2 regions of the Streptomyces sp. NPDC058373 genome follow, and region 2 is predicted to be linked to the other one. Evidence: riboswitches for the same ligand, from Rfam matches in the RefSeq annotation. Region 2 holds a riboswitch; the other holds the start of a gene.
What was found. A riboswitch is a leader RNA that binds a small molecule or an ion and turns the genes downstream of it on or off. The one in region 2 is predicted to bind cobalamin.
Positions count from the first base shown of each region.

Region 1: another riboswitch for cobalamin. It lies ahead of ACFWMZ_RS19270 (cobalamin biosynthesis protein); the one in region 2 lies ahead of ACFWMZ_RS04180 (ABC transporter substrate-binding protein).

Region 1 covers NZ_JBHXJE010000033.1:23,796-33,236, forward strand. Annotated here, with positions in the region: gene ACFWMZ_RS19260 (putative cobaltochelatase) at 1-286, opposite strand, end outside; gene ACFWMZ_RS19265 (cobyric acid synthase) at 420-1,988, opposite strand; gene ACFWMZ_RS19270 (cobalamin biosynthesis protein) at 1,985-2,971, opposite strand; cobalamin riboswitch at 3,097-3,224, opposite strand; gene ACFWMZ_RS19275 (hypothetical protein) at 3,419-3,640, opposite strand; gene ACFWMZ_RS19280 (anion permease) at 3,672-5,003, opposite strand; gene ACFWMZ_RS19285 (class II aldolase/adducin family protein) at 5,424-6,191, shown strand; gene ACFWMZ_RS19290 (alpha/beta hydrolase) at 6,282-7,415, shown strand; gene ACFWMZ_RS19295 (sodium:solute symporter family protein) at 7,856-9,441, shown strand, end outside.
Region 2 covers NZ_JBHXJE010000004.1:53,642-63,082, forward strand. Annotated here, with positions in the region: gene ACFWMZ_RS04165 (PP2C family protein-serine/threonine phosphatase) at 1-694, opposite strand, end outside; gene ACFWMZ_RS04170 (ABC transporter ATP-binding protein) at 1,875-2,684, opposite strand; gene ACFWMZ_RS04175 (FecCD family ABC transporter permease) at 2,681-3,742, opposite strand; gene ACFWMZ_RS04180 (ABC transporter substrate-binding protein) at 3,739-4,791, opposite strand; cobalamin riboswitch at 4,851-5,043, opposite strand; partial or broken gene ACFWMZ_RS04185 (MMPL family transporter) at 5,101-6,658, opposite strand; gene ACFWMZ_RS04190 (SDR family oxidoreductase) at 6,781-8,373, shown strand; partial or broken gene ACFWMZ_RS04195 (deoxyribodipyrimidine photo-lyase) at 8,426-8,887, shown strand; gene ACFWMZ_RS04200 (hypothetical protein) at 9,035-9,256, opposite strand; gene ACFWMZ_RS04205 (MASE1 domain-containing protein) at 9,430-9,441, opposite strand, start outside.

The sequences.
Region 1 (9,441 bases), on a different contig from region 2:
CCGCCCGCTCCCGGCCCCGGCCGCCCTGCCCGTCCACCGGGTGCGGCCCGTCCGGGCAGTCGGGGTCGGGCGCGGCCGGGTCGCAGGAGAAGCGGCACCCCTCCACGGCCCGCACCGGCGGCAGCAGCGCGGCCAGCGCGCGTACCGCCGTCGACTTGGCGGTGCCCTTCTCCCCCCGGACGAGGACACCGCCGACCGCCGGGGAGACCGCGTTCAGCAGCAGCGCCAGCCGCAGGTCGTCCTGACCGACGATCGCGGTGAACGGATAGCGGGAACTGGTACTCATCGGGACTTCACTCCTTCACTCACCAAGACCACGCGCCGCGCGGCGGCAGGGGTACGGCGGACAGGGGACGCGGGGCCGCCGGGAGGGCGGAGCCCGGGCGTGCGGGCGTGAGGCTCGCTGACCGGGGCGCGGGTCATGGCGCTCCCGGCGGGAGGAACGGCAGGCCGGGCGGGGCGCCCCGCTCGATGAGGCGCAGCAGCGCCTCGGTGTCGGCGTGCTCCTCGATCAGGTCGCCGAGCCGGTCGAGCTGCTCCTCGCGGAGCAGGCCGAAGGAGGTGTCGGGGGCGGGGACGAAGCGGCGGCCCGCGGCCCGGGCCACCTCGGTGAGGAAGGCCCTGCGGTAGCCGTCGCTCTCCAGCGAGCCGTGCCAGTGGGTGCCCCACACCGCGCCGACCCGGCAGCCGTCCAGGGCCCGCCCGGCCGCGTCGGTGAAGACCGGCTCGCCGCCCCGTACCTCGGCGACGCCGTGATGGATCTCGTACCCCTCGGCCGGCTCGCCGAGGGCCGAACCGGCCGGCCGCGCCAGCGTCTTCCCGGCCGCGAACCGCACTCGCACCGGCAGCACGCCGAGCCCCGCCACGGTGCCCGCCCGGGACTCCACCTCGTCCTCGATCCGCTCGCCGAGGAGCTGGTAGCCGCCGCAGATGCCGAGCACCGGCCGCCCCTCGGCGACCCGCCGCAGCAGCGCGTCGGCCAGACCCCGCTCACGCAGCCAGGCCAGCGCGCGGACCGTGCCCCGGGTGCCGGGGACCACCACCAGGTCGGCGTCGGCCAGCTCCTCGGCCCGGTCCACGAACCGCACCACCACGCCCGGTTCGGCGGCCAGCGCGTCCACGTCGGTGAAGTTCGACATCAGCGGCACCGCGCAGACCGCGACCCGCAGCACGTCCTCGCCGACCGGCGGTGCCACCACCGACTCGCGGACCGCGCCGCGCAGCGAGACCCGCAGCCCGTCCTCCTCGTCGATGCCGAGCCCGTCGGCGTACGGCAGGACGCCGTAGGTGTGCCGTCCGGTGATGCCCCGCAGCATCTCGACGCCGGGCTTCAGCAACTCGACGTCGCCCCGGAACTTGTTGACCACGTACCCGGCCACCAACGCCTGGTCCTCGGGGGCCAGCAGTGCCGTGGTGCCGAAGAACGAGGCGAAGACCCCGCCCCGGTCGATGTCGCCGACCACCAGCACCGGCAGCTTCGCCGCGCGGGCCACGCCCATGTTGACGATGTCGGTGCGGCGCAGGTTGATCTCGGCGGGGCTGCCCGCGCCCTCGCAGACCACCACGTCGTGCTCGGCCCGCAGCCGGGCCAGGCACTCCAGCACCGGTTCCAGCAGTGCCTCACGGCGGCCGCCCGCCACCGCACGCGCCGGCTCCCCGGGCCGTGCCGAGCCGAAGAAACCCTGGGCGCTCAGCTCCCCGACCGGCTTGCCGAGCAGCACGACCTGGCTGGAGCGGTCGCTGCCGGGCTTGAGCAGGACCGGGTTCATCAGCGCCGTCGGCTCGACGCGGGCGGCCTGCGCCTGCATGGCCTGGGCCCGGCCGATCTCCGCGCCCTCCCGGGTGACGAACGAGTTGAGGGACATGTTCTGCCCCTTGAACGGCGCCACCTTCACCCCGCGCCGCGCCAGCCACCGGCAGATGCCCGCCGTCAGCACGCTCTTCCCGGCGTCCGAGGTGGTCCCCGCGATCAGCACTCCGCCGCTCATGCCCCTGCCCGTCCCTTCCCGGTTCCCGCGCGCCGGGCGCGCCCGCGTACCGCTCCGGCGGCCAGGCGTGCGCCCGCCCCCGCCACCAGGGCCAGCGCCCCGACGCGCCGGGAGAGCCGGGCGGCCCGTTCGATGTCGCCGGGCCGCACCGGGCGGCCCTGGCCGCCGAGCACCGGCCGGTGCTCGGTCCGCCCGCCGTACGCCAGGGTCCCGCCGAGCCGCACCCCGAGCGCGCCGGCGAACGCCGCCTCGACCGGGCCCGCGTTGGGGCTCGGGTGGCGGTGCGCGTCGGCGCGCCAGGCCCGGACGGCGCCACGCGGGTCGGGTCCGGCGAGGACGGCGAGGGCGGCCGTCAGCCGCGCCCCCGGGTAGCCGACGGCGTCGTCGAGGCGGGCCGAGGCCCAGCCGAACCGGCGCAGCCGGGGCGACTTGTGGCCGACCATGGCGTCCAGCGTGTTGACGGCGCGGAACCCGACGAGGCCGGGGACGCCCGCGACCGCGCCCCAGACCAGGGCGCCGACCACCGCGTCCGAGGTGTTCTCGGCGACCGACTCCACCACGGCACGGGCCAGCGCGTCGGCGTCCAGCGCCTGCGGGTCGCGCCCGCAGAGGCGGGGCAGCAGCCGCCGCGCCTCGGCCACGTCACCGGCCTGGAGGGCGGCGCCGATCAGCCGGGCCTCACGCACCAGCGAGGTGCCGCCGACCACGGCCCAGGTCGTGGTGGCGGTCAGCGCGACGGCGCCGCGCGGGTGGCGGCGTACGGCTCGACCGGCCAGCGCGGCGGCGGCGGTGGCGCCGCCCGCGCAGAGCGCGGTGTGCAGGGCGCCCCAGCCGCGGTGGTCGTGCCACAGGCGCCGCTCCACGGCGGCGGCCGCCCGGCCGAAGAGGGCCACGGGGTGGCCCCGGCCGGGGTCGGCGAGAAGGGCGTCGGCCAGCAGCCCGGCGGTGGCGCCGCACGCGAAGACGCGGCCGGCACGGTCCACGGGGCTCAGTCCGTTCGGCGCTCGGGGGACCGGTGGACGGCTGGAGGGGGCGGCGACGGGCAGCCACGCATGGCGGTGTGTCCTCACTCAGGGTCCGCGCCCTGGTTCGACGTGACCGGGGGCGAGAGTCTCCTGGCTTCCGGATCGGCGGCATCCCCTGGCCTTCCAGCCCCTGGGGGCCGTGGCGCTCGGCGGAGATGCCGCTCCCCGGTGACAGTGGCGGGACCGCGCCGGATTCGCACCGGCTTCCTCTGCTGCCTCCGTGTTTCGGCCCCGGCAGTCCACCACGTGCCCGGAACACCAGTCAACTCACCGTTGACCTGCGGCGAAGAGTGTGTGGAGCCCCACAGCGGGGGCGGCGCGGCACCGGGCGCCCGCGCCGCCGTACGCCGAAGGGCGGGCCGGACGCCGTACGTCCGGTCCGCCCTTCGCGGCGGGAGGTGGCCCTCAGGCCACGATGATGTAGATCCCGTAGGCGACCGCCGCCGCGCAGAGGGCGAAGCAGAGGTAGCCGCCGGTCCTGGCGAGGGCGCCGGATCCGCCGCCCTGCGTGCTGCTCGCGCCCTTGGAGAGGCCCACGATGCCGAGGGTGAAGAAGCCGACGAGCGCGACGGTGACCACGAGGCTCACGCCGAAGACGGCGCCGAGGGCTGCCCAGTCGATGTGCATGGTGAGGTGTCCTTACGTACGCGAGGCCGGGTCAGACCGTGGCCGGCCGGGCCGGTTCGGCGGAGGAGTGGCCGGGCTGGCCGGGGATCGAGGAGAGCGGGGAGCCGCCCGCCGGACCGTCGCCGTCCCGGTCGTCGTCGTCCCGCTCGCCGGAGGCGTCCGAGGCGGCGGCCTCGTCGGAGGCGGCGGCCGCGCCGGTGGGCGGCGGGGCGACGGAGGCCATGGCCTGGGTGACGACGCCCGAGGGCTCGTCCTGGCCCGGCTCGACGTCGTTGACGTTGTCGTGGGTGACGGGGGAGCGGCGCGAGCGCAGCCAGATCGCGAAGGACCCGCCGACCAGCAGGACCGCGGTGGCGGCGACGCCCCAGTCGCCCTGCTTGGTGAGGAACTCGGCGGCCGCGCCGACCAGGGCGGCGGCCGGGAGCGTCAGGCCCCAGGCGACGAACATCCGGGTGGCGGTCGACCAGCGGACGACACCGCCCTTGCGGCCGAGGCCCGCACCCATCACCGCGCCGGAGCACGACTGGGTGGTGGAGAGGGAGAAGCCCAGGTGGGAGGAGGCCAGGATGACCGTCGCGGCGCTGGTCTGGGCGGCGAAGCCCTGCGGCGGCGTGAGGTCGGTGAGGCCCTTGCCCATGGTCCGGATGATGCGCCAGCCGCCCAGGTACGTACCGAGCGCGATGGCGACACCGGCGGAGACGATGACCCACATCGGGGGGTTGGAGCCGGGCGCGAGGACACCGCCGGTCACCAGGGCGAGGGTGATGACACCCATCGTCTTCTGGGCGTCGTTGGTGCCGTGCGCCAGCGAGACCAGGCCGGCCGAGGCGATCTGTCCGGCGCGGTAGCCCTTGGCGGTGGACTTCTCGTCCACGTTCCGGTTGATCCGGAAGGTCAGCCGGGTGGCGAGCATCGCGGCGAGGCCGGCGACGAGCGGCGCGGCGAGCGCCGGGAGCAGCACCTTGGTGACGACGGTGCCGCCGTTGACGGAGGACCAGCCCGCCGACATCACCGCGGCGCCGATGAGGCCGCCGAAGAGCGCGTGCGAGGAGCTCGACGGCAGACCGACGAGCCAGGTCAGAAGATTCCACAGAATGGCGCCGACGAGGGCGGCGAAGATGACTTCCGTCTTCAGGCCGTCCTCGTTGATGAGTCCGCCGGAGATCGTCTTGGCGACCTCCACGGAGAGGAACGCGCCGACGAGGTTGAGGACGGCGGACATCGCCACCGCGGCCTTGGGCCTCATCGCGCCGGTCGAGATGGTGGTGGCCATCGCGTTGGCTGTGTCGTGGAAACCGTTCGTGAAGTCGAACACGAGAGCGGTCACGATCACGATCCCGAGGAGAAGCGTGATGTGTTCCATTTACCCGGACTTCTGTGGGACGTCGTTGGCTCGTTGAACGTAGGGGTGTTGAGTGAACGGAAGATGAACTGAGCCGGGCAACGTGGTGACCCGAACCGGAGCCCGGGCGGCCGCCTCGTCCCCGGACCCGCCCCGACCCCGTGGGGGAGCGGCTCCCGGGGCCTTTCCTGCCCTCGATCACGGCCTTCGGCAGGGGTGCCCGCGGAGCCGCGATGTGAGGCAGGTCGCACGCCCCGGGCGGGGCCGGCGGCGGCGAAGCGGAATGCCCTGTGGGTGGCTGGGGACGGGGCGTGCGCCGGAGAGGGCTTCGGGGGGCGGGTGCGTACGCCGGGGCGACCGCCCGGCGGGGGAGTGCCGCCGGGCGAGGGCTGGGGGTGCGGGGCGCGCCTCGGGCGGCGGCTGCCCTCGCGGGGGAGCCCCGTGGCAGGATCCCGCGCCATGGAGAAGAAGCTGGAGCAGCACCGGGAAGACCAGGAAGTCCAGGAGGCCCAGGATGCCCTGGCGGACCAGGACGGTACCGTCGCCCGCGCCTGGCGGGCCCTGCTGGAGACGGCCCGGGCCACCGTCCGCGACGGGCTGGTGGTCGGCACCTCCGGCAACGTCTCCGTCCGCGTCACCCCCGGCGGCCCGGGCGGCGGCACCGCGCGGGACCTCGTCCTCATCACCCCCACCGGCGTCCCCTACGACCAGCTCGGCCCCGAGGACACCGTCGCCGTCACCCCGGACGGCCGCCAGGTCCTCGGCACGCTGAAGCCCACCAGCGAACTGCCGCTCCACCTCGCCGTGTACCGCACCGGCACGGCCCGCGCCGTCGTCCACACCCACGCCCCGCACGCCACCGCCGTCTCCACGCTCGTCGACACCCTGCCGCCGGTCCACTACATGGCGGCCGCGTTCGGCGGCCCGGTCCGCACCGCCCCGTACGCCCTCTACGGCACCCGGGAACTCGCCGCCCACCTCCTCGAGGCCCTCCGCGACCGCACCGGCTGCCTGCTGCGCAACCACGGCACCGTCACCACCGGCGACACCCTCGGCCAGGCGCTGGAGCGCACCGCCCAGCTGGAGTGGATGTGCCGCGTCTGGCTGCTGGCCCGCTCCGTCCCCGGCCACACCCCGGCCCTCCTCGACACCGGCCGGCTCGCGGCCGCCGCCGACCGGCTGCGCGGTTACGGCCAGCCGGAGGGCTGACCCGCCGCCCGGCCCGCCCGGCGCCCGCCACGTGACCCCCCGGGCCACGCCCACTGGCCGGGAGGCGGTCTCTGCCCGCAGACTGGAGCGGTGCGTATCGCCCGAACGACGGCACTGGCCGTCACCGCCGCAGTCGGAGCCGGGGTCGCCGCCGTCGCGGCCGGCCGGTACGCCAGCGACGCCGCCCTGCGGCTCCCACCAGGCCACCGGCTGCGGACCGAACCGAAGCTGACGGTCCACCGGGCCGAGGGCGGGCGGATCGTCCTCACCCGCGACCTCGCCTCCCTGCGCCCCGGCCGCTACGGCCTCGCGGGAAGCGACTTCCACGCCGCCGTGGGGCCGGTGCTCGACCGCACCGAGGGCGAGGTCGCCGCCGACACCGTGGTCCGCCGCCTGGAGCGCGTCTTCCACGGCACCCCCGGCACCGGCGACCGGGCCTGGCTCACCCCGCAGCTCTACAGCGGCGACCCCGCCACCGCCCTCGGCCTCTCCTACGCCGGGGTCGAGATCCCCGGCGAACTGGGCGTCCTGCCCGGCTGGATGGTGCCCGGCGACCGCCGCACCTGGGTGGTGGCCGTCCACGGCCTGGCCGGCACCATCGAGCACCCCTTGGTCGTGACCGAGCAGCTGCACCGCCTCGGCCTGCCGGTGCTCTCCCTGGCCTACCGCGGCGACCGGGGCGCCCCCCGTTCCCCGGACGGCCTCAACCACCTGGGCGACACCGAGTGGCGCGACGTCGACGCCGCCATCCGCTTCGCCGTCGCCAACGGCGCCACCCGCGTCATCCTCTACGGCTGGTCCACCGGCGCCACCATGGCCCTCTTCGCCGCCGCACGCTCCGCGCTGCGCGACCGCATCGGCGGGCTCATCCTCGACTCCCCGGTCCTCGGCCGTGAGGAGACCGTCCAGGCGCTGGCCTCCGCCAGGCACGTGCCGCGCGCCTTCCTGCCGCTCGCCGTACGCGCCGCCGAGGGCCGCACCGGGCTCAGCGACGACCGGCTCCCGCACATCGGCGGCCCCGAGGGCCTGCGCGTCCCCACCTTCCTGGTCCACGGCCCCGACGACGAGATCGCCCCCTTGGGGTACTCGCTCGCCCTCGCCCGCAGCCGCCCCGACCTGATCACCCTCCGGACGGTCCCCGACGCCCCCCACGCCGCCATGTGGAACGCCGACCCCAACGGCTACGACGAGGCCCTGCGCCGTTTCCTGACTCCGCTGCTCTGAGCGACACCGCCTCCGCGGGCACGTGAGGCGTGCCCGTGATCACCACCGCATAACAAAACCATCGCCCATTGCATATGCAATGAGCAAAGAGGTTGCGGTGAGAGGGGGAGGTGGTCACGACAAGGCAGGACAAACGACCCGTCAAACGCTGACTCTCCCGGCATCTGCCGCATTAGAGAAGTCATTTGCCCTCGTCGGGGCCGCGCGAATCGAAGATCGCCACGGCGCGACGGTGCTGTTATGGTGCCAGGCGTTTGCGGGCACAAAGGATGCCCCCGTTTTATGGCGTCCCCCGATCCCAGCGATGACGCGGCCTGGGGACCGAAGCAGGAGCCCCGCCGGCGCCCTTGGGCGCGAGGCGCGCGCACGCAGCTCCCCCGGTCGACCCGTCGGGTGCTACGGCTGACGCCGGGCTCCGCGAGTCGAAGGAGGTGGTGCGTGTGGACGGACTGGAAACAGCCGGTTTCAGCGCCGTGGTGGTAGTCGGATTGCTGGTCTTCTTCTACGGAGGGACCTTCCTGATCTCGACCCGCATCGGCAAGAAGGAAGAGAACGCCGACGGGTACATGACCGGCGGCAACAACATCGGGTTCGGGGTCTCCGCCGCCAGCATGACGGCGACATGGATCTGGGCGTCCTCGATGTACGCCTCGGCGACGTCCGGTTACACCTACGGCATATCCGGGCCCATCCACTACGGGCTCTGGGGCGCCCTGATGATTCTCTTCATCTACCCCTTCGGCAAGCGCATTCGCGCCGTCGCCCCGAAGGCCCACACGCTGGCCGAGGTGATGCGCGCCCGGCACGGCCGCTCCAGTCAGCTGATGCTCGCCGGCTCCAACATCGTCGGCAGCCTGATCAGCCTGATGTCCAACTTCATCGCCGGCGGCGTGCTGATCTCCCTGCTGTCGCCGTTCACCTTCACCCAGGGCGTCTTCGCCGTGGCCGCGGGCGTGCTGCTGTACACCCTGTGGTCCGGCTTCCGGGCCTCCGTGCTGACCGACTTCGTGCAGGTGATCGCGATGCTCGGTGCGGTGGCCGTGATCGTCCCGTTCATCTTCTTCGCCGCCGGGTTCCCGGCGGCGTTCGAGACGGGCGCGGAGAACCTGACCTCCCAGCAGGGCGACTTCTTCTCCAGCGAGGCGTTCATGGAGCAGGGCGCCCCCTACATCGCCGCCGTACTGGCCTACGCCATCGGCAACCAGACCATCGCCCAGCGGCTCTTCGCCGTGAAGCAGACCCTGATCAAGCCGGTCTTCGTCACCGCGACCATCGGCTACGGCGCCATGGTGATCGGCGTCGGCATGCTCGGCGTGCTCGCCCTCTACCTGGGCTTCGAGCCGACCGGTGGCGACCTCAACAACCTCATCCCCGAGATGGCCGCCGACTACCTGCCGCCCGTGCTGCTGGCGCTCTTCTTCATCATGATCGTCGGCGCGCTCTCCTCCACCGCCGACTCGGACCTCTCCGCCCTCTCCTCCATCATGATGGCCGACGTCTACGGACAGAACGTGACCGGCGAGAAGAAGGCCAACCCCCGGACGATGCTGCTGATCGGGCGCCTCACGATGGTGGTGGCGACCGCGATGGCCGTGGCCTTCGCCAGCCTCCAGCTGAGCATCCTCGACCTGCTGGTCTTCGTCGGCGCGCTGTGGGGCGCCCTCGTCTTCCCGGTGCTGGCCAGCTTCTACTGGGAGAAGGTCACCAACAAGGCGTTCACCGTCTCGGTCCTCGCGGCCCTCGCGGTGTTCCTGCCCGTCCGCTTCGACTGGCTCCCCCTGGACGGCGTCTTCGGCATCCTCGTCGACGTGCTGTCGGTCGTCGGGATCGGTGTGGTCCTCGGCCTGATGGTCTTCGGCTTCCTCGGCCTCAGGGCAGCGAAGATCGCCGGTGTGCTGGCCGTGGTGGCCTCCGCGCCGTTCGCCGTCGGCTCCCTGCACGAGTACGCGACGCTGTGCGGCTCGCTCGTCGCGTACTCCGTGAGCACCGCCATCTGCTGGGCGATGTCCGTCGGCCGACGTGAACG
Region 2 (9,441 bases):
CGAGGACCGCCGTGGCGAACCCCTCCAGCTCCAGCTCCTCGCCCAGCCCGGCCGCCTCGCGGGACATCCGGCGGTCCAGCCGGGCGCCGAGCGCCTCCAGGGTGGGCACGTCCTCCGCGGCCTCCCGGAAGGCGCCGAGCAGCAGGGCGACGGTGCTGACCGCGCCCATCCCCTTGCCGCGTACGTCCCCGATGAAGACCCGTACTCCCCAGGGGCTGTCGTGGACGGCGTACAGATCGCCGCCGATCCGCGCCTCGGTCTGGGCCGCCCGGTAGGAGGCGGCGATGTCGTACCCGGCGAGCCGCACCGGGGGATCGGGCAGCAGCGCCAACTGCACGCTCTCGGCGACCGTGCGGACCGCCGAGATGCGCTTGCCGTAGCGGAAGAGCAGGCGGTCGAGGTCGAGCGCGACGAGCCCGGCGACCACGATGTACACCAGGTCGATGGTCTCCTGGTGGTCGCCGAAGCCGCCTTGGCTGAGGCCGGTCAGCAGCTCGATGACGAAGGCCGCCACCACCAGGCGCACCGTGCCCCGGAACGACATGATGACCCCGGCCGCCACACAGGCCAGCACCATCAGCGGGCCACCGCTGACCTCGGTGGGAGTGGCCAGGTCCATCACGATGCCCAGGACCAGCAGCGCCCACGGCACGGCCCCCGAGTACGCGGGCCAGCGCTGTCCGATCCGGTCCATCGCGGTGCTCCCTGCCTTTCGGCCGTGTCCGGAGGGGGGCGGGACGCACCGGGGGTGCGTCCCGCACGGGAAGTTCACACGGTCCGGCTGGGGTGCGGGGGCAGACACGCCCGCTCGTCCGTATCCTGTTCGATTCGGCCTCGGGCGCCGGCCGGGCTGGGGTGTGGCTGCGCCGCGGCTTGGCCGTGCCGGCTCCTGATTGGCCTCAAGCGCCGGCCGGGCTGTTCTTTGGCGTCCTGTCCGTCCCGACCGTGCCGGTCACTGATGGCCTCAAGCGCCGGCCGGGCTGGGGTGTGGCTGCGCCGCGGCTTGGCCGTGCCGGTCCCTGCTGGCCTCAAGCGCCGGCCGGGCTGGGTTTTGGCTTCTGTCCGTGTCGACCGTGCCGGTCCAAGATGGCCTCAAGCGCCGGCCGGGCTTGGGGTTCGCGGTTCCTCCGGTACGTGGGTGGGGTGGGGCCGCGCCGGGGTACCTCCTCACAAACTGACAGCTCAAGGGTCAGTTGGAGTATGGCGGCCGAGGTTGTCAGTTTGCTGCGGGGGCACCCCGGCACGACCCCACCCCACGGTCTCGTACGCGGCCACCCGCCGGTGGTGGGCGAGACCGTCCCCCACCACCGATCCACCACAGTGACCGCCGGCCGGCCGCACCTGTCGGACGGAAGACTGCTCGGTGACGGCCCCACCCGCCACCGGCGGTTGGCCGCCGACGAGACGGGAGGGCGGGGACGGGCCGGGGTGCCCCCGCAGCGGACTGACGTGAGGAGCCAGAACTCACTACTGGCTCCAGCCTCGTCAGTCTGTGAGGAGGTACACCGGTGCGGCCCCGCCCGCGCCACCCCGCGGACAAACCGCGAACCCCTCGGCAAGGCCGCACTCATGGGCAGCGGCGACCGACGAAATCCCAGCCCGGCCGGCGCTTGAGGCCAATCGGTGACCGGCACGGTCAAGGCGAACCGCAACCACCCCCAGCCCGGCCGGCGTTTGAGGCCGTCTGTGACCGGTACGGTCGAGCGGCGCTCAGCCAAACCCCAGCCCGGCCGGCGTTTGAGGCCATCTGTGACCGGCACGGTCAAGCGGCGCCGAGCCAAACCCCAGCCCGGCCGGCGTTCGAGGCCGTCTGCGACCGGCACGGTCGAGCGGCGCTCAGCCAAAACCCAAGCCCGGCCGGCCGTTGAGGCCGGTCAGTGGGGGCCGCCCGGGGGCAGGAAGCGGACGAAGGGGCGCCCTCCGGCGCCCTCGGCGACCACGGCCCGCACCCCGTAGACCTCGTGGATCAGGCTCTCGGTGAGCACCACCCCGGGAGCGCCACAGGCCACCACACACCCCGCGCGAAGCACGACGATCTCATCACAGAACATCGCTGCAAGATTGAGATCATGCAGCGCCACCACGGACGTCACCGGCAACCCCGCCACCAGCGAGAGCAACTCCAACTGGTGCTGCACGTCGAGGTGGTTGGTCGGCTCGTCGAGGAGCAGGTGACGCGGCTCCTGGGCGAGCGCCCGGGCGATCTGGGCCCGTTGCCGCTCCCCGCCGGAGAGCGTGTGCCAGAGCCGCCCCGCCAGTGGCGTCAGCCCGGTCCGCTCCAGTGCCGCGCGGACCGCCTCCCGGTCGGCGGGGCTCGGCGCCGACCAGGCCCTGCGGTGCGGTACGCGACCGAGGCCGACCACGTCCTGGACGGTCAGGTCGGTGTCGGTCGTCGCGTGCTGCCCGACGACGGCGAGCCGCCGGGCCGTCTCGCGGCGGCCCAGTTCGGCAGGGGTGGCGCCGTCGACGGTGACGGTGCCGCCGGTCGGCGCGAGCAGCCCGGCCAGCAGCCGCAGCAGCGTGGACTTGCCGGAGCCGTTGGGTCCGATGAGGCCCACCGTGGTGCCGGGGCGTGCCTCCAGCCCCACGCCGTCGAGGATCAGCCGCCCGCAGGCCGACCGGGAGACCCGCTCGGCCCGGAGCACGGGCCGGTCGTCGGCGGGGGTTGCGTTCCGACCGGTCATGAGGGCCTCCGGGTCCGGTACATGATGAGGACGAAGGCGGGCACGCCGATCAGCGAGGTCACCACGCCGACCGGGATCTCCTGCGGCTCCAGCACGGTCCTGGCCAGCGTGTCCACCCAGACCAGGAAGACCGCGCCGCTCAGCGCCGCCACCGGGAGCAGCCGCCCGTGCAGGGTGCCGACCAGGGCGCGGGCGGCGTGCGGCAGCACGAGGCCGACGAAGCCGATCGCGCCCGCCGAGCTGACCAGCGCGGCGGTGAGCAGCGCGGTGACGCTCAGCAGGATCAGCCGGGTCCGCGCCACCGAGACGCCGAGCGCGGCGGCGCTCTCCGCGCCGAAGGCGAAGGCGTCGAGCTGGGTGGCCCGCGCCCCGCACACCACCAGCGCCACCGCCAGCACCGCCAGGCACGCCCAGACGTCGGTCCAGGTGGCGCCGGAGAGGCTGCCGAGGAGCCAGAAGAGGATGCCCCGGGTCTGCTCGGCGTCGGCGGCGAACATCACGATGAACGAGGTGAGCGCCGAGAAGAGCTGCATGCCCGCCACCCCGGAGAGCACCACCCGGTCGGTGGTGCCGCCCAGGCTGTGGCTGAGCAGCAGCACCAGGCCGAAGGAGAGCAGCGCGCCGATGAAGGCCCCGGTGGAGACGGAGAGGGCGCCGCCGCCGACGCCGAGGACGACCACGGCGACCGCGCCGGTGGAGGCACCGGAGGAGACGCCGAGGACGAACGGGTCGGCCAGCGGGTTGCGCAGCAGCGACTGCATGACCACCCCGCAGACCGCGAGCCCCGCCCCGCAGACCGCCGCCAGCACGGTGCGCGGCAGCCGCAGTTCCCAGACGATGCCCTCGCGGATCGGCGTCAGGCCGCTCTCACCGCCGCCGAGCCGGAAGGCGACGACCGCCCAGACGTCCGGCACCGAGACGCGGGCCGGGCCGATGGTGATGGCGACCGAGACGGAGGCCAGCAGCAGGACCAAGGCGAGGAGGCTGAGCGTCCACGCCCCGGGCCGCCGCCGCGTCCGCCCGGGCTCCGGGCCGGTCCGCGCGACGGTGGCGGTCACGTGGCGAACCCGAACTGGCGCAGCTTGGCGGCGACTTCCTCGATGCCGTCGACCGTGCGGATCGAGGGGTTCATCGCCGCGCCGCTCACCAGCACGTACCGCTTCTTCTTCACCGCCGTCATGGTGCGGGTGGCCGGGTTGGACTCCAGGAAGGCGATCTTCTTGGCTGCGCTCTCCGCCGTCTGCGACTTGCGCGTCAGGTCGCCGATCACCAGCACGTCGGGGTCGCGGTCGGCGACCGTCTCCCAGTTGATCTGCGGCCACTCGTCCTTGGTGTCGTCGAAGACGTTCTTCCCGCCGACCGCCTCGGTGATGATGCCCGGCGCCCCGCAGCAGCCGCCCATGTACGGCGCCTCGGAGTTGGCGAACCAGTAGAGCAGGGTCGGGCGTTCGGACGCGGGCGCCTTCTTGGTGCTGAGCCCCTCGGTGGCCTTCTCCGCCCGCCGGGTCAGTTCGGTGACGAGCTTCTTCCCGCGCTCCTCGACCCCGAAGACCTCGGCCAGGTCGGTGACCTCGCCGTGGATGTCGGCCATGGAGAGCGGCGTCGTACGCGAGCCGTCGCCGTCGCCGGTGTTCGACTTGGCGCAGTCGGCGGGCGAGACGTACGTGCCGACGCCGAGGTCCTCGAACGCCTTGCGGGTGGCGACGCCGCCCTTGCCGAGGGTCGACTCGAAGGAGGCGGTGACGAAGTCCGGCTCCTCGTCGAGGACCTTCTCGAAGGAGGGGTTGTTGTCGGCGAGCCGCTTCACCTTGGCGTTCTCCTTCGCCAGGTGCGGCAGGACCGGGTCGGTCCAGGTCGCGGTGCCCGTCATCCGGTCGGCGAGGCCGAGCGAGAGCAGGATCTCCGTCGAGTCCTGGTTGAGCGAGACGGCCCGCTGCGGCGGCTGCTCGACGGTCACGGTGCGGCCGCAGTTCCTCAGAGTCGTCGCGCCGGCCCCCTTCGCGTCGTCGGCCGGCGCGGGGCTTCCGCCCGAGCAGGCGGTGAGCAGCAGGGCGAGAGCGGCGCAGGATGCGGCGAGGGAGGTCCGGCGGAAGGGCGCAACAGGCACAGGGGTGCGGCTTTCGGTGTCGAGGCTCGGTCGCGAAGCCTGGCGTACAGGAACCCCGTCCGTACGGGCGGAGGGCCAGCAGGTCTTCGGACTCGGGGTCGTGCGGACGGCGCGCCTTCCCGGGGCGTGCCCCAGTGGCGTCCTGCGCCGCCCGTCGCCCTCACCGCTGCGCGTCAGTTCCGGGTTCGCACCGGATTCCCTGACCCGTTCGCATGGAGATGCGCGGGTACGACTGGCGTGCGAAAGCTAGCACAGCGGCCCTCCCACGCCCGGGGGCGGGGAGAGCCGTCGTACGCGTACTGCCTGCGCTTACGCCGGGGTTCGCGGCTCCCCGGACGCGTCCTCGGCGGGCTCGGCCCGGCGGCTGAGCGCCCCCGGCCACCAGGCGGCAGGACCGATGTCGCGGACCAGGGCGGGCACCAGCAGGGAGCGGACCACCAGGGTGTCGAGGAGCACGCCGAAGGCGACGATGAAGGCGATCTGCGCGAGGAAGGCCAGCGGGATCACCCCGAGCGCCGCGAAGGTCGCCGCCAGGGACGACGCCGGCCGAGGTGATGACGCCGCCAGTGGTGGTCAGGCCGCGCCGTACGCCCTCCCGGGTGCCGTGCCGCGCGGTCTCCTCGCGGACCCGGGACATCAGGAAGATGTTGTAGTCGACGCCGAGAGCGACCAGGAAGACGAAGCCGTAGAGCGGGACGGAGGCGTCGGTGCCGGTGAAGCCGAAGACGTGGGTGAAGACCAGCGAGGCGATGCCCAGGGTGGCGGCGAAGTTCAGCGCCACGGTGGCCACCAGCAGCAGCGGGGTCACCAGAGAGCGGAGCAGGGCGACCAGGATGACGAGGGTGATCGCCAGTACCACCGGCATGATCAGGTTCCGGTCGGCCTCGGCGGTGCGCTGGGTGTCGTACTGCTGCGCGGTGTAGCCGCCGACCATGGCGTCGGCGCCGTCGACCGCGTGGACGGCGGTGCGCAGGCGGGCCACCGTGTCCTTGGCGGCGTCGCTGTCCGCGTCGTCCTGGAGGGTCGCGTCGATCCGGACCCGGCCGTCCACGACGAGCGGTGCGCCGCCGCCGGGCCGCCCCGACTCGGTGACCGGGGCGACCGAGGCGACGCCCTCGGTCCGCTCGGCGGCCTCCGTCACCTCGTCCAGTCGTCCGGCGTCCGCGATGACGACCGCCGGGTTGCCGGAGCCGCCGGGGAAGTGGCGGCTCAGCGTCTCCTGGGCGGAGACCGAGGGCGCGTCGTTGACGAGGATCTCGTCCAGCGGGACGCCCCGGCTGGCCAGCGTCGGGGCGAAGGCGGCGCACGCGATGAGGGCGGCCAGGGTGACGGCCCAGACCTTGCGCGGCGTCCGGTCGACCCGGTCGGCGACGCGCTGCCGCAGGCGGTGGCTGCCGCCGGTGCCGGTGACCTTGGGCCGTGCGGGCCAGTAGGCGACCCGGCCCAGCAGGACGAGGGCGGCGGGCAGGAAGGTCAGGGCGCTGAAGACCGAGCAGACGATGCCGATGGCGCCGACCGGGCCGAGCGCCCGGTTGTTGGTCAGGTCGGCGAGCAGCAGGGCCAGCAGACCGAGGGCCACGGTGGCCGCGCTGGCGGTGATCGGCCCGAACGACTGCCGCCAGGCCAGCCGCATCGCGGTGAACCGGTCGCCGTGCAGACTCAGTTCCTCGCGGAACCGGGCGGTGAGCAGCAGCGCGTAGTCGGTGGCGGCGCCGATCACCAGGATCGAGAGGATGCCCGGCACCTGCCCGTCGACCCGGACCACGTCCCGCTCGGCCAGTGCGTAGACCACCGCGCAGGCCAGCCCGAGGGCGAGGACGGCGCCGAAGATGATCACCAGCGGCAGCAGCACACTGCGGTAGACGACGGTCCGCCGGCCGCCGCATTCGCGCGCCCGGGACGCGCGGAAGAAGCAGTGGCGCGAGACGGTGGACCGGGAGCGGCCCGGACACCGCCGTTCCGCCCGGTCACCGATCCCGGAGAGAGGCCATGAGCAGCGATGAGCACCCCACCGAGCCCACCCCGCGAGGCGACGGCGCGCTGGTCCTGGTGACCGGCGCCACCGGGTACATCGGCGGCCGCCTCGCCCCCGCCCTGCTGGACGCCGGCTACCGGGTCCGCGCCCTGGCCCGTACCCCGGGGAAGCTGCGGGACCTGACCTGGGCCGAGCGTGCCGAGGTGGTCCAGGGCGACGTCACCGACGCCGACTCGGTGCGCGAGGCGATGCGCGGCGTCGAGGTGGCGTACTACCTGGTCCACGCCCTCGGCACCGGCTCGGACTTCGAGCGCACCGACCGCGAGGCGGCCCGGATCTTCGCCCGCGAGGCCCGCGCGGCCGGGGTCCGCCACATCGTCTACCTCGGCGGCCTCACCCCCGAGGGCGTCCCCGAGAGCAGGCTCTCGCCGCACCTGCGCTCCCGTGCCGAGGTCGGCCGCATCCTGCTCGACTCCGGCGTGCCCGCCACCGTGCTGCGCGCCGCCGTGGTGCTGGGCTCCGGCTCCGCCTCCTTCGAGATGCTCCGCTACCTCACCGAGCGGCTGCCGCTGATGATCACCCCGAGCTGGGTCAACACCCGGATGCAGCCGGTCGCCGTCCGCGACGTCCTCGCCTACCTGGCCGGCGCCGCCGCCATGCCCGCCGACGTCAACCGCACCTTCGACATCGGCGGCCCCGACATCCTCACCTACCGCGAACTGATGCAGCGGTACGCCGCCGTCGCCAAGCTGCCCCGCCGCCTGATCCTGCCCGTCCCCGTCCTCACCCCGCGCCTCTCCAGCCACTGGGTCGGCCTGGTCACCCCCGTACCGGCCGCCATCGCCCGCCCGCTGGCCGAGTCGCTCCGCCACGAGGTGGTCTGCCGAGAGCACGACATCGCCGCGTACGTCCCCGACGCCCCGGGCCGGCCCATCGGCGTGGACCAGGCCCTCGCGCTGGCGCTGCGCCGTGTCCAGGACGCCCAGGTCGCCACCCGCTGGTCCTCGGCCTCGGTCCCCGGCGCTCCCAGCGACCCGCTCCCCACCGACCCGGAATGGTCCGGCGGCAGCCTCTACGAGAACCGGCGCGAGCGCCTCGTCGACGCCTCACCCGAAGCGCTGTGGCGGGTCGTCGAGGGCATCGGTGGGGAGCACGGCTGGTACTCCTTCCCGCTCGCCTGGGCCGTGCGCGGCCGCCTGGACCGGCTGGTCGGCGGGGTCGGCCTGCGGCGCGGGCGGCGCGACGCCCAGCACCTGCGGGTGGGGGAGTCGCTGGACTTCTGGCGGGTCGAGGAGATCGAGCCGGGCCGCCTGCTGCGGCTGCGCGCCGAGATGCGGCTGCCGGGCCTGGCCTGGCTGGAGATGACCGTCGACCGTGACGACGCCGGACGCACCCGCTACCGCCAGCGCGCCGTCTTCCTGCCGCGCGGCCTGCTCGGCCAGGCGTACTGGTGGTCCATCTCCCCCTTCCACGCGGTGGTCTTCGGCGGCATGGCCCGCAACATCGCGCTGACCGCCGCCCGCGAACAGACCGCCGACGAGGAGGCCGGGGCCGCCTCCGGAGCGCCCGGAGACTCCGACGACACCGTCTCGCGGCCCACCCCCTGAACCGCGCGCCCCGCCCCGCACGCCGTACCTAAGCAACCCCGGAAAGAGCACCATGACGGTCTCCGTCGTCCGCTTCACCTCCGATCTGCGGCTGCACGACCAGCCCGCGCTACGGGCCGCGCTCGACGCGACCGACGCCGTGGTGCCGCTCTTCGTCCAGGACGACGCCGTCACGGACGCCGGGTCCGCGGCGCCCAACCGGCGCGCCTTCCTCGCCGACTGCCTCACCGACCTGGACCGCTCGCTCCGGGAGCGCGGCGGGCGGCTCGTGATCCGCTCCGGCGACCTGGTCGAAGAGGTCTGCCGGGTCGTCACCGAGGCCGACGCCGAGGAGGTCCATCTGGCGGCGGGCGTCAGCGCCTTCGCCCGGCGCCGGGAGGAGCGGCTGCGAGAGGCCCTGGAGGCCGAGGGGCGGCGCCTCCTCGTCCACGAGGGCGTCATCACCGCCCTGCCGCCCGGCGCGGCCACCCCCGCCTCCTCGGGCCACTTCGCGGTCTTCACGCCGTACTGCCGCTCGGCACCGTGAAGAGCCACGCCCGGCGCGCCCTGCACCGGCTGCGGGTGAGCCTGGAGCGCGCCGAGGCTCGGTGAGGGCGGGTGGCGCCGGGGCGGCCGGTACGCCCGCCGCCCCGTACCCGGGGGAGCGGCGGGCGGTGGGGCGTTACGCGGCGGAGGTGTCGAGCGCGGCCAGGGCCTGCGCCCAGCGGGCGTACTTCAGCCCGGCCAGGTCGGAGACGGTCCGGACGCCGAACGCCTCCTGGAGGAGTTCACCGTCCCGGTCCGAGACGCCCTTCAGCGCGGAGACCGGCGCCGCGAGGATTTCCGGCAGACTCTTCTCCGCCCACGCCTTGTCCAGCACCTTGTCCAGATCGATCGAAGCCACAGCTGTCCTTTCAGGAACATGCGAATCGGTGATCCGGGCGGCCGCCCCCGCGTTCTCTACACGCATGTAGAACGCTAGTCGCGAAGATCTTCCCGTGGGGCCCGACCTGGCACATCTCGCCAGGGAGTGTCCGAAAGTGCCTGCCAAGGGGCGGACGGCCCGGGACCGGCGCGCTAACCGGCGCC